Regions from separate parts of the Streptomyces axinellae genome, predicted to be linked through region 1. Evidence: riboswitches for the same ligand, from Rfam matches in the RefSeq annotation. Region 1 holds a riboswitch; the other holds the start of a gene.
What was found. A riboswitch is a leader RNA that binds a small molecule or an ion and turns the genes downstream of it on or off. The one in region 1 is predicted to bind cyclic di-AMP.
Positions count from the first base shown of each region.

Region 2: linked by a shared signal. The riboswitch ahead of ABD339_RS02355 (transglycosylase SLT domain-containing protein) and the one ahead of ABD339_RS22310 (M23 family metallopeptidase) in region 1 are both predicted to bind cyclic di-AMP.

Region 1 covers NZ_BAAARJ010000015.1:103,728-109,039, reverse strand. Annotated here, with positions in the region: gene ABD339_RS22315 (HPr family phosphocarrier protein) at 1-121, shown strand, start outside; gene ABD339_RS22310 (M23 family metallopeptidase) at 271-1,095, opposite strand; cyclic di-AMP (ydaO/yuaA leader) riboswitch at 1,110-1,267, opposite strand; gene ABD339_RS22305 (M16 family metallopeptidase) at 1,507-2,877, opposite strand; gene ABD339_RS22300 (M16 family metallopeptidase) at 2,925-4,319, opposite strand; gene ABD339_RS22295 (DNA gyrase/topoisomerase IV subunit A) at 4,725-5,312, shown strand, end outside.
Region 2 covers NZ_BAAARJ010000002.1:71-5,382, forward strand. Annotated here, with positions in the region: gene ABD339_RS02355 (transglycosylase SLT domain-containing protein) at 77-904, opposite strand; cyclic di-AMP (ydaO/yuaA leader) riboswitch at 909-1,081, opposite strand; gene ABD339_RS02360 (hypothetical protein) at 1,905-2,195, opposite strand; gene map (type I methionyl aminopeptidase) at 2,280-3,137, shown strand; gene ABD339_RS02370 (biliverdin-producing heme oxygenase) at 3,306-3,974, shown strand; gene ABD339_RS02375 (hypothetical protein) at 4,029-4,571, opposite strand; gene ABD339_RS02380 (hypothetical protein) at 4,571-5,312, opposite strand, start outside.

The DNA of each region.
Region 1 (5,312 bases):
GGGCGCCGAGGGCGGCGAGGAGGTCGTCCTGGCCTCCGAGTCGGACGACGCCGCAGAGGCTCTCGACCGTCTGGCCAAGCTGGTCTCCGAGGGCCTGGAAGAGCTTCCTGAGACCGTCTGAGCCGGCTTGGCGAAGCCGCATCCGACTGATCAGCCCCCGGTCACCGTGACCGGGGGCTGATCAGTACGCGACTCGGAACGACGCGGTTCGGTACGCGGTGCGTACGCGGTGTCCGGATGGCGTGTGTCCGGCGCGAAGTGGCCCGGGTCTCAGACCTTGAGGCCGTGGCTGCGCAGATAGGCGATCGGGTCCATGTCCGAGCCGTAGTCGGGGCCGGTGCGGGCCTCGAAGTGCAGATGCGGGCCGGAGGAGTTGCCGGTGGAGCCGGACAGCGCGATCTGCTGGCCCGCCGTGACGCTCTGACCGACCGAGACGCTCATCGAGTTGAGGTGGCCGTACTGCGTGTACGTGCCGTCCTTGTGCTTGATCACGATGTTGTTGCCGTATGCGCCGCCATTGCCGGCCTCCACGACCTCGCCTGCCGCGACCGACTTGACGGGGGTGTTCATGCCCGCGTGGAAGTCGATACCGGTGTGACTGCCGGAGGACCACATGCTGCCGCCGGTCTTGTATCCGGTGGAGACGTAGGAACCGTCGACGGGGAGGACGTAGCCGCTCAGCTTGGCACGCTTCGCGTCGGCCGCACGGGCCGCCTTGACCTTCTCGTCGCGGTCCTTCTCGGCCTTCTCGGCCGCCGCCTTGCGCTTGGCCTCGTCGGCCTTCTTCTTGGCCGCCAGCTTGGTCTTGGCCGCGGCTTCCTTCGCCCTGGCTTCGGCCTGCGCCTTCTCGACCTCGATGGCCTGGGTGTGCGCCTGGTCGTCCAGGGTCTCGGAGATCTGACCGCTGATGCTGAAGGCGTCATCGAGACCGGTCTCGTGGACGCGGCTTTGCTCACCGCTCGCGGCAAGAGCCGGGGAGGCGAGCGTTCCGACGACGCCGACAGTGGCGAGCCCGGCTATGCCTGCGGCTCCGGCACCGGCCCTGCGGACCTTGCCGGGACGTCGGTGCTTCCCGGTGGGACGGGTGAACGCCATGGAGAGGCGTACTCCTTTCCTTCCTTCTCGCCTACCGGGTTAGCTGACGGGTTCGGAGCAGGAAGGTCTCCTACGGGCTGCCTCTGGCGAGGCGGCCCGATTCACCCCAGGGACTGCGTTGGGTCCCCGGCTCCCCTCGGCTCGCACCTCGGGAACTCGGCGATCGCCGTGCGTCGGCCGCGGGCGCGGTCACTTCTGACGAACAGCGGCAATGACGCTAAACGGGCCCACTTCTGAGCGGCAAACAAATCCCCGGGTTTGTCACGCACGCCACACCCCATATGGTCATACCCGGGCGAGAACCGGACATTTGACAGGGCCCGAAAGGGGGCCCGGAAGGGGACGTTCCACTCACGTCGCCCCCTTCCGGACCCGCCCGACCGGCCCGGCATCCGGGCCCGCCGTCAGTGCTCAGGAGCCGGTGACGACCTTCACCTCGCCGATCCCCAACTCGCGTACCGGGTCCGCGATCTGGGAGGCGTCACCGACCAGCACGGTCACCAGACGGTCGGCCGGGAAGGCGTTGACGGCCGCGGCCGTGGCCTCCACCGTGCCCGTCTCGGCGAGCCGGGCGTAGAGACGGCCCTGGAAGTCGTCCGGCAGGAACTGCTCGACCTGATCGGCCAGCGTCCCCGCGACAGCGTCCGACGTCTCGTAGCGCAGCGGCGCGACGCCCACCAGGTTACGCACGGCCACATCGCGCTCCTCGTCCGTGAGCCCCTCGGCGGCCAGGACGCGCAGCACCTGCCACAGGTCGGCCAGCGCCGGACCCGTGACATCCGTGGCCACCGAGCCGCTGATGCCCAGCAGCGCGGCGCCCGTGCCCTCCGCCGAGGAGCGCAGCACCTGCCCGAAGGCCCGCACTCCGTAGGTGTAGCCCTTCTCCTCGCGCAGCACGCGATCCAGCCGCGAGGTGAGGGTGCCGCCCAGGCAGTACACCCCGAGGAGCTGGGCCGGCCACACGCTGTCGTGCCGGTCGGGCCCGATGCGGCCGATGAGCAGCTGGGTCTGCACGGCGCCGGGCCGGTCGACGATGATGACGCGCCCGCTGTCGTCCGCCGAGATGGGCGGCATCGGGCGGGCCTCGGCCGTCGTCCCCGTCCAGGCGCCCAGGGTGTCGGCGAGGGCGGCATCCAGATCCACGCCCTCCAGGTCGCCCACGACGACGGCGGTGGCCGTCGCGGGGCGCACATGGGCCTCGTAGAAGGCGCGCACGGTGGGCGCGTCGATGCGCCGCACCGTCTCCTCCGTGCCCTGCCGGGGGCGCGACATCCTCGACTCGGCGGGGAACAGCTCGCGCGACAGCTCCTTGGCCGCGCGCCTGGCCGGATTGGCCAGCTCGTGCGGGATCTCATCCAGCCTGTTGGCGACCAGCCGTTCGATCTCGCTGTCGGGGAAGGCCGGGGCGCGCAGCGCGTCCGCGAGCAGGCCCAGTGCCTTGGGCAGCCGGGAGACCGGGACCTCCAGGGAGACGCGCACGCCCGGATGGTCGGCGTGTGCGTCGAGCGTGGCGCCGCAGCGCTCCAGCTCGGCGGCGAACTCCTCCGCGTCGTGCTTGTCCGTGCCCTCGTTGAACGCGCGGGCCATGATCGTGGCGACCCCGTCCAGGCCGTCGGGCTCGGCGTCCAGCGGCGCCGGGAGGTTGACCTCGACGGCGACGATCTCCTGGCCGGGGCGGTGGCAGCGCAGCAGCGTCAGCCCGTTGGGCAGGGTGCCGCGCTCGGGGGTGGGGAAGGCCCACGGCTTGGGGGTGCCGCTCCGGGGCTGGGGGTGGAAGTCCATGCTGGACGCTGTGGGTGCTGCGGATACTGCGCCCGCTCCGGTGTCGCTCACTGACCGGTCTCCTCGTTGTCGTTCTCCACGTGCGCCGCGTTCGCGTCCTGCGCCGTGCTCTCCCCGTGCTCGGCGGCCTCCGCCTGCTCACCGGACTCGACCGGCTCGTAGACGAGCACGGCGCGGTTGTCCGGGCGCAACCGCTGTGCCGCGACGGCGCGTACCTCTTCGCGGCTGATCTCCAGGACGCGGCCGACCGCTGTCAGGGCCAGCTGCGGGTCTCCGAACAGCACGGCGAAGCGGCACAGTTCATCGGCGCGCCCGGCGACCGTTGCGAGCCTGTCCAGCCACTCGCGCTCCAACTGGGCCTGCGCACGCTCCATCTCCTCCTCGGTCGGCCCCTCCTCGGCGAAGCGGCGCAGCTCGTCATCGACGGCGGCCTGGATGTCGGCGACCTCCGCGCCACCGGATGCCTTGACATCCAGCCATCCGAGCGAGGGCGCACCGGCGAGGCGCAGCATCCCGAATCCGGCGGCGACGGCGCTGCGGTCGTGCCGCACCAGCCGGGCGTAGAGCCGCGAGGACTCCCCGCCGCCCAGCGCGGTCAGCGCCAGGTCGGCGGCGTCCGCCTCGCGGGTGCCGTCGTGCGGGAGGCGGTAGGCGGCCATCAGCGCGCGTGAGGGCACCTCTTCCTCGACGACCTGGCGCTGCTCCTCGCCCATGACCTCCGGCAGGGAGCCGTCGCGCGGCGGGTGCTTGCCCCCGTGCCCGGGGATCGAGCCGAAGTACTTCTCGACCCAGGCCAGCGTCTGCTCCGGGTCGATGTCCCCGACGATGGCGAGCACGGCGTTGTTGGGCGCGTAGTACGTGCGGAAGAACTCCCGCGCGTCCTCCAGGGAGGCCGCGTCCAGGTCGGCCATCGAGCCGATGGGGGTGTGGTGGTAGGGGTGGCCTTCGGGGAAGACCATGGCGGTCATCCGCTCGAACGCGGTGCCGTACGGGACGTTGTCGTAACGCTGGCGGCGTTCGTTCTTGACCACGTCGCGCTGGTTTTCCATCGACTCTTCGTCCAGAGCCGACAGCAGCGAGCCCATCCGGTCGGCCTCCAGCCAGAGCGCCAGCTCCAGCTCGTGGGTCGGCATGGTCTCGAAGTAGTTGGTGCGCTCGAAGCTCGTGGTGCCGTTGAGGGAGCCGCCCGCGCCCTGCACCAGTTCGAAGTGCCCGTTGCCCTTCACCTGGGCCGAGCCCTGGAACATCAGGTGCTCGAAGAGATGCGCGAGGCCGGTGCGGCCCTTCACTTCGTGGCGGGAGCCGACGTCATACCAGAGGCAGACAGCTGCGACCGGGGTCAGATGATCCTCGGAAAGCACCACTCGGAGGCCGTTGGCCAGCCGGTGCTCCGTCGCTGTCAGCCCACCGGTGGCCGGCGGGGGCGTGGCCGTGTGACCCATGGGCGTGGAGTCCCTTCGATCGCGGGGGATTCCCGGCGGGGCGCCGGGAACTGCGGGGGCCGTCTGCGCGCCGCGCGCTGCGGACGGCCCTGTCACTGTATGCAACCACGCGGACAACGTGCGAAGTTCCCGTACGGTCTACCTCGCGGCGCTCCGTGTACGCCGGGTCGGGGAGCCGCTTGTCAGTGCGGCGGTCCACAATGGTCCGCGTCACAGCCGTGACGGCCGAAGCGCCGGAGCGCCGAAGCACCGGCACAGAGCTCCGGCGTGAAGCACTCGCACAAAACGACCCGCACCAAGCACCCGCACCGAGCACCGCACCACAACACGCGCACGAGACACGAGCCGCAGCGCACACGAAGACGCAGCGAAGCAGCACGAAGCAGCGAAGGAGCCGCAGCCGCGATGGCCCGCCGCAGTAAGAGCCGTACGCCCGGGACGACGCCCGGAGAGGACTTCGAGGAGCGCATCCTCGACATCGACGTCGTCGACGAGATGCAGGGCTCCTATCTGGAGTACGCGTACTCGGTGATCTATTCGCGCGCGCTCCCCGACGCCCGCGACGGGATGAAGCCCGTACAGCGCCGGATTCTCTACCAGATGCACGAGATGGGCCTGCGCCCCGACCGCTCTTACGTGAAGTGCGCGCGCGTGGTCGGGGAGGTGATGGGAAAGCTCCACCCGCACGGTGACTCCCCGATCTACGACGCGCTGGTGCGCATGGCGCAGGGCTTCTCCATGCGTCTGCCGCTCGTGGACGGGCACGGCAACTTCGGCTCGCTGGGCAACGACGACCCGCCGGCCGCGATGCGCTACACGGAGTGCAGGTCGGCCCCCGCGGCCGGACTGATGGTCGAGTCGATCGACGAGGAGACCGTCGACTTCGGCGCCAACTACGACGGCAGCGAGGAAGAGCCGGTCACCTTGCCGGCCGCGTACCCCAACCTGCTGGTCAACGGCTCCTCGGGCATCGCCGTCGGCATGGCGACGAAC
Region 2 (5,312 bases), on a different contig from region 1:
CCGCCACCGAAGGGTGACGGGCAGCCGGGGTCACACGGCCGGGGCGCGCTGGTCGCGTGCCCGGCCGCGGGCTCGCTCAGTACGGGCCGTTGACGTTGTCGATCGAACCGTACGTCTTGGCCGCGTAGTTGCAGGCGGCGACGATGTTCGCGACCGGGTCGCGCAGGTCGTTGGCCGTGCCCTCGACGTGGTACGTGTCGAAGGTCGGCTGGATGACCTGCAGCAGACCGATGGACGGCGTCCCGTTCTGGGCGTTGATGTCCCAGTTGTTCGCGATGTCCGGGTTACCGCCGGACTCCCGCATGATGTTGCGGTGGATGCCCTCGTAGGTGCCGGGAATGCCGTGCTGCTTCATGACACCCAGCGCCTCGTTGATCCAGCCGTCCAGGTTGTCGGACTGGGTCCGCGGCGCCTGGGTCTGCTGGGTCGGCCGGCTGTCGCTGGACTGCTCGGCGGAGGTCTTGCCCGCCTCGCTCGGCACGGAGCGCTTCTCGGCACCGGCCGAGGCGGAGGGCAGGGTCAGCTTCTGGCCGGGCTTGATCAGGTCCGGGTCGCCGCCGACGGTCTTCTTGTTGGCGTCGTAGAGAGCGGACCAGCCGCCCTTGACGTCGTGGTCGGTGGCGATGCGGTACAGGCTGTCCCCGCCGACGACCACGTACGAACCCGACGCGCCGGAGCCCTGCTCGCCCTTCGGCTGCTGGGCGGCCTTGATGGCGGGGCTCTGCGCGGCGGCGGCCGGGGCCTTCGCGTGCGTCGAGGCGGGGGCGGACGCGGCGTGCGCGCTGCCCGCGGTGAGCAGCGGAGCGGCGATTCCCGCACCGCCGGCCGCGAGCACGACGGAAATACGGGAAACACGACGGAAATTGAAGGCATGAAGCAGGCTGCGCTGGCGGCCGTGAGACATGGGGGTGTCCTCTCCTAGCGCCTGCGAGGTGAGCTGTCGGATTCGGGCTGGAGTTGCCCGGCCATTCCCGCACCCGAAGGCACAAAGGGCATGGCTTCACCCCTAGCCGGCCGCACCGTGCGACTCGGCACTTACCTGGTTCCCCCGCTCCTGCCGCTTTCTTGTCGTATGTATTTCCCGCACCGGGTGGCAGGATTCGGCGCACCGGTAGAGGAACTCCCGCCGCTCATAGGGCCGGGAGCGAGGACACGGAAACACAATGGTTTTCCGGGAGCAAGGTGGGGAATTTTGATCATCGCCGCGCCACGGAAATGATCACCGAGTTTATCCACGCTATGCTGTGGATCATTTTCTGAGCGTGAGAGAGGCGCAATGCCCATTCTTTCGAAGAGCCCGCGAAAATAGGCACTTTGACGCCTGGGTGACTCAGCGCACTTCCCCGCGCCGCCACCTCGGCGGGCCTCGGTGTGTTTCCGGCCACAGAGCGGCCCAAGAGACCGCCAAGGCCCCTTCATTCGGACATTGCGCCTTTACAGGGTGAAATAAGGAGATCGGCTGACAGTTGAGCCCATTCGCCCTGTACTCACCTTCACCGGCCCGGCCCGGGCCGGGAGGACCCGGGAGAGCCCCGGCTCGGTTCACCGCCCGGAGACTTTGTGGACGGCGGTGTCGCCGGGGCCCTGGCCGCGACCGCCCTCTACGCCGTGGCCGGCTGGGGCGCCGTGCGCGCTGGGCGCCGCGTTCAGCTGTCTCGCGCTCGCGCTGTGGGCGGTGACCTGGGGTTCCGCTTCCTGAGCCTTCCGGAACCCGCGTCCTGGACCCACCGGAACCGCCGCGTCCCGGGTTCCGGGTTCCGCCGCATCCGCTCCGAGGGAGCGGGCCCACACCGGACGGGCCCACACCGGACGGGCCCACACCGAGCGGGTCCGCAGTGCACGGGTCCGCAGTGCTCGGGCCCGCTCACCTCCGCGGATCGCCCCGCAGGGTCACCCCCGCGCGGTCACTCCTGGCCGTCGGCCCGCGTGGAGTCACCCGGCTCGGAACCGTCCCGCGTGGAGTCGTCGGGCGTGGAGCCGCCCCGTGTGGAGCCGTCGCGCCAGCGGGGGTCGTTCTCCCACTGGGAGGTCCGCTCCCGGGCGGTCTCCAGTGCGTGCTCGGCCTCCTCTCGGGTGGCGTAGGGGCCCATGCGGTCCTTGCCGGGCGACTGCGGGCCCTCCTCGACCTTGCCGTCCTCGACGTTGAAGAACCACTCGCCGGGCCTGCCGACCGTCTTGCGCTTGAACAGAGCCATGCGCCCATGGTCGCGCACCACGCATGCGGGCGCAGCACCCCGGCCGGGGCCCATCCGGCCGGGGCCTTGACTACACTCGCCGCCATGTCTGGCCAGTCTCTTCTCGTCCCCGGCACCCTCTCCCCGCCCCGGTCGGTGCCCGCCGCCATCCCGCGCCCCGAGTACGTCGGCAAGCCCGCGCCCACCCCCTACGACGGGCCCGAGGTGCAGGACGCCGAGACGGTGGAGAAGATGCGGGCCGCTGGCCGGGTCGCGGCGCGGGCGATGGAGGAGGCCGCGAAGCACATCGCGCCGGGCGTCACCACCGACAAGCTGGACGAGGTGGCGCACGCCTACATGGTCGAACACGGGGCCTACCCCTCGACGCTGGGCTACCGGGAGTTCCCCAAGTCGCTGTGCACCTCGGTCAACGAGGTCATCTGCCACGGCATCCCCGACTCGACGGTGCTGCGCGACGGCGACATCGTGAACCTCGATGTGACCGCGTACCTCGACGGCGTACACGGCGACAACAACGCCACCTACCTGTGCGGCGAGGTGGACGAGGAGTCGCGGCTGCTGGTGGAGCGGACGCGGGAGTCCCTCAACCGGGCCATCAAGGCGGTCAAGCCGGGCCGGCAGATCAACATCGTCGGCCGGGTCATCGAGTCGTACGCCAAGCGCTTCGGCTACGGCGTGGTCCGCGACTTCACCGGTCACGGCATCAACCGCTCCTTCCACTCGGGCCTGATCGTCCCGCACTACGACGACCCACGGGCGACGACCGTGATGCGCCCCGGGATGACCTTCACCATCGAGCCGATGCTGACCCTCGGTACCCATGAGTGGGACATGTGGGAGGACGGCTGGACCGTCGTCACCAAGGACCGCAGGCGCACGGCACAGTTCGAGCACACGCTGGTGGTGACCGAGTCGGGTGCGGAGATCCTGACGCTGCCGTAACGGGCGGCTCGGGGGATCCGCTTCGGTGGCGGATCAGCGGGTAGGCGTTTCCCGACAGGGCGTCGGCAACCTCTTGACTTAGGTAAGCCTAAGTACCAGGATCAAGGCTACCGCGCGGCGCCCCGTCGGCGCTCGCGCGTACCGCCTCCGCACCCCCGGGAGCCAGATGTGACCTCGTCAGTGTCGGACACGGCCTTCTCCACCCTCATCCGCACCGCCTCCCGCGAGCAGCACGCCGAGGCCCACGGGTCGGCGTTCATGAGCGAACTGCTCGGCGGCAGACTCGGCCTGGACGCCTACACCCACTACACCGAGCAGCTCTGGTTCATCTACCGCGCGCTCGAAGAGGCCGCCGCCGCACTGGAGGACGACCCCGTCGCGGGCCCCTTCGTGCGGGGCGAACTCTTCCGGCTGCCCGCACTGGAGCGGGACCTCACCCATCTGCACGGCGGCGACGGCTGGCGCGAGACGCTCGCGGCGCTGCCCGCCACCTCCGCGTACGCGGACCGGATCGCCGCCGTGGCCCACGACTGGCCCGCCGGCTACGTCGCCCACCACTACACCCGCTACCTCGGCGACCTCTCCGGCGGCCAGATCGTCCGGGGCACGGCGGAGAAGACCTGGGGCTTCGACCGCAAGGGCGACGGCGTCCGCTTCTACGTCTTCGACGCCATCCCCAACCCCGCGGCGTTCAAGCGCGAATACCGCGCCCTGCTGGACGCACTGCCGTGCGACGACCTGGAAAAGCAGCGGGTCGTGGAAGAGAGCAGGCACGCTTACGCGCTGAACATCGATGTGCTGCGTGCGCTGGGAGCGCAGTTCCGGCTCAGCGCGTGACAGCTGACGCTTGATGCCCGTTGTTGCCCTGGGAGGGCTGCGCCGCGCCACCGCTCAGCGCGCGGTGCAGCCCTCCTCCTCTTTCTCACCGCGGACGAATTCCTTGACGAAGCGAAGGGCGTTACCCCGGCTGGCCTCGACGCCCTTCTCGCCCTTGCCGAAGGTGAACCTGAAGGCCAGCGAATCGGCCCAGTCGGTGCCGCACGAGGTGGACAGGTGGAAATGGTTGTCCCCCTGCACAGCCCAATGCGCATCCGGGACGCGCACGCTCTTCGCATGCTTCAGGGACTTCAGGGACACCCGCTTGTCATCGGCGGTGAGTGGCTTGTCCAGCTCGATGATGTCGATGTTCAAGGCGTAGGGCCCGTCCGCGACATTCACCACGCAGGCGGTCTGGGATTCGCCGATCGGCCGCTGGGACTGATTCAGCTTCTCGCCGTCCGGAAGGAGTGGTTCGAGGGCGTCCTCGGAGACCCTGACATCGCAGATCTTCTTCGGGACTGCGTACTGGCGCCCTTGCTGAGAGCACCCGGTGACGGCAGCGAACGCGACGGCGGCCAGCGCGGCGGCCCCCACTCGTCGGGTGGTGCGCGGCATCACTGCTTTCCCCACTCCTCGCGGGCGTTGTGCTTGCCGTCGTTGGCGGCGGCGTCGATCTTGTCCCAGGCGCCGTGGTCCTCGGAGAATCCGGTGTGGTGGTCTGCCCACCTGGAATTGGTCTGGTGCCACTCGTCTACGAGCCCCTGGACGCGGCGGCTCTGACGCGCGGAAACGTCCATGTTGTCGTCGGTGGCCCCGGCCTCGATGCGCGCGTTCTCGTCCTCCGTCAAAAACTTGCTGAGCCCGAACGCCGCATTGGCCATATGGCCCCCGCCAGGCAGGAACGACGTCGCCTCGGCGAAGACCAGATAGCCACCCGTGCCGGTGGCGCCCCAGCCCGCCGCCTTCAGGTCCTCGGCCTTCTTGTCACCGATCGCCTGGTAGCGGGCTTCTTCGAGGAAACCCACCGTGCGGCCCGCGCGGCTGAGGCTGTCTTCCGGGTCCTTCTTCTCCGTACCGATGTCGTGGACCATCGCGGCGTCCATGGACTGGTTGAGAACCTGGTAGCTCTCCGGATCCCGGGAAATCTGCTTGGAGACTTCCAGCAGGTCCGGCCGGTCCAGCACCTGCTCCTTCGGCGAACCTCCCATCGTCATGTGCGTGTCCGTGCCGTGGTTCCCCAGCAACTTCGCCATGTCGTCGCGGAGTTCGGGCGGCATGTCGTCCTTCTGACTCGCGAGCCGTTCCAGTGCGCCGTCCAGCACCTGGTCGTGCGCGCCCGTGTGCTTGACGTACTCC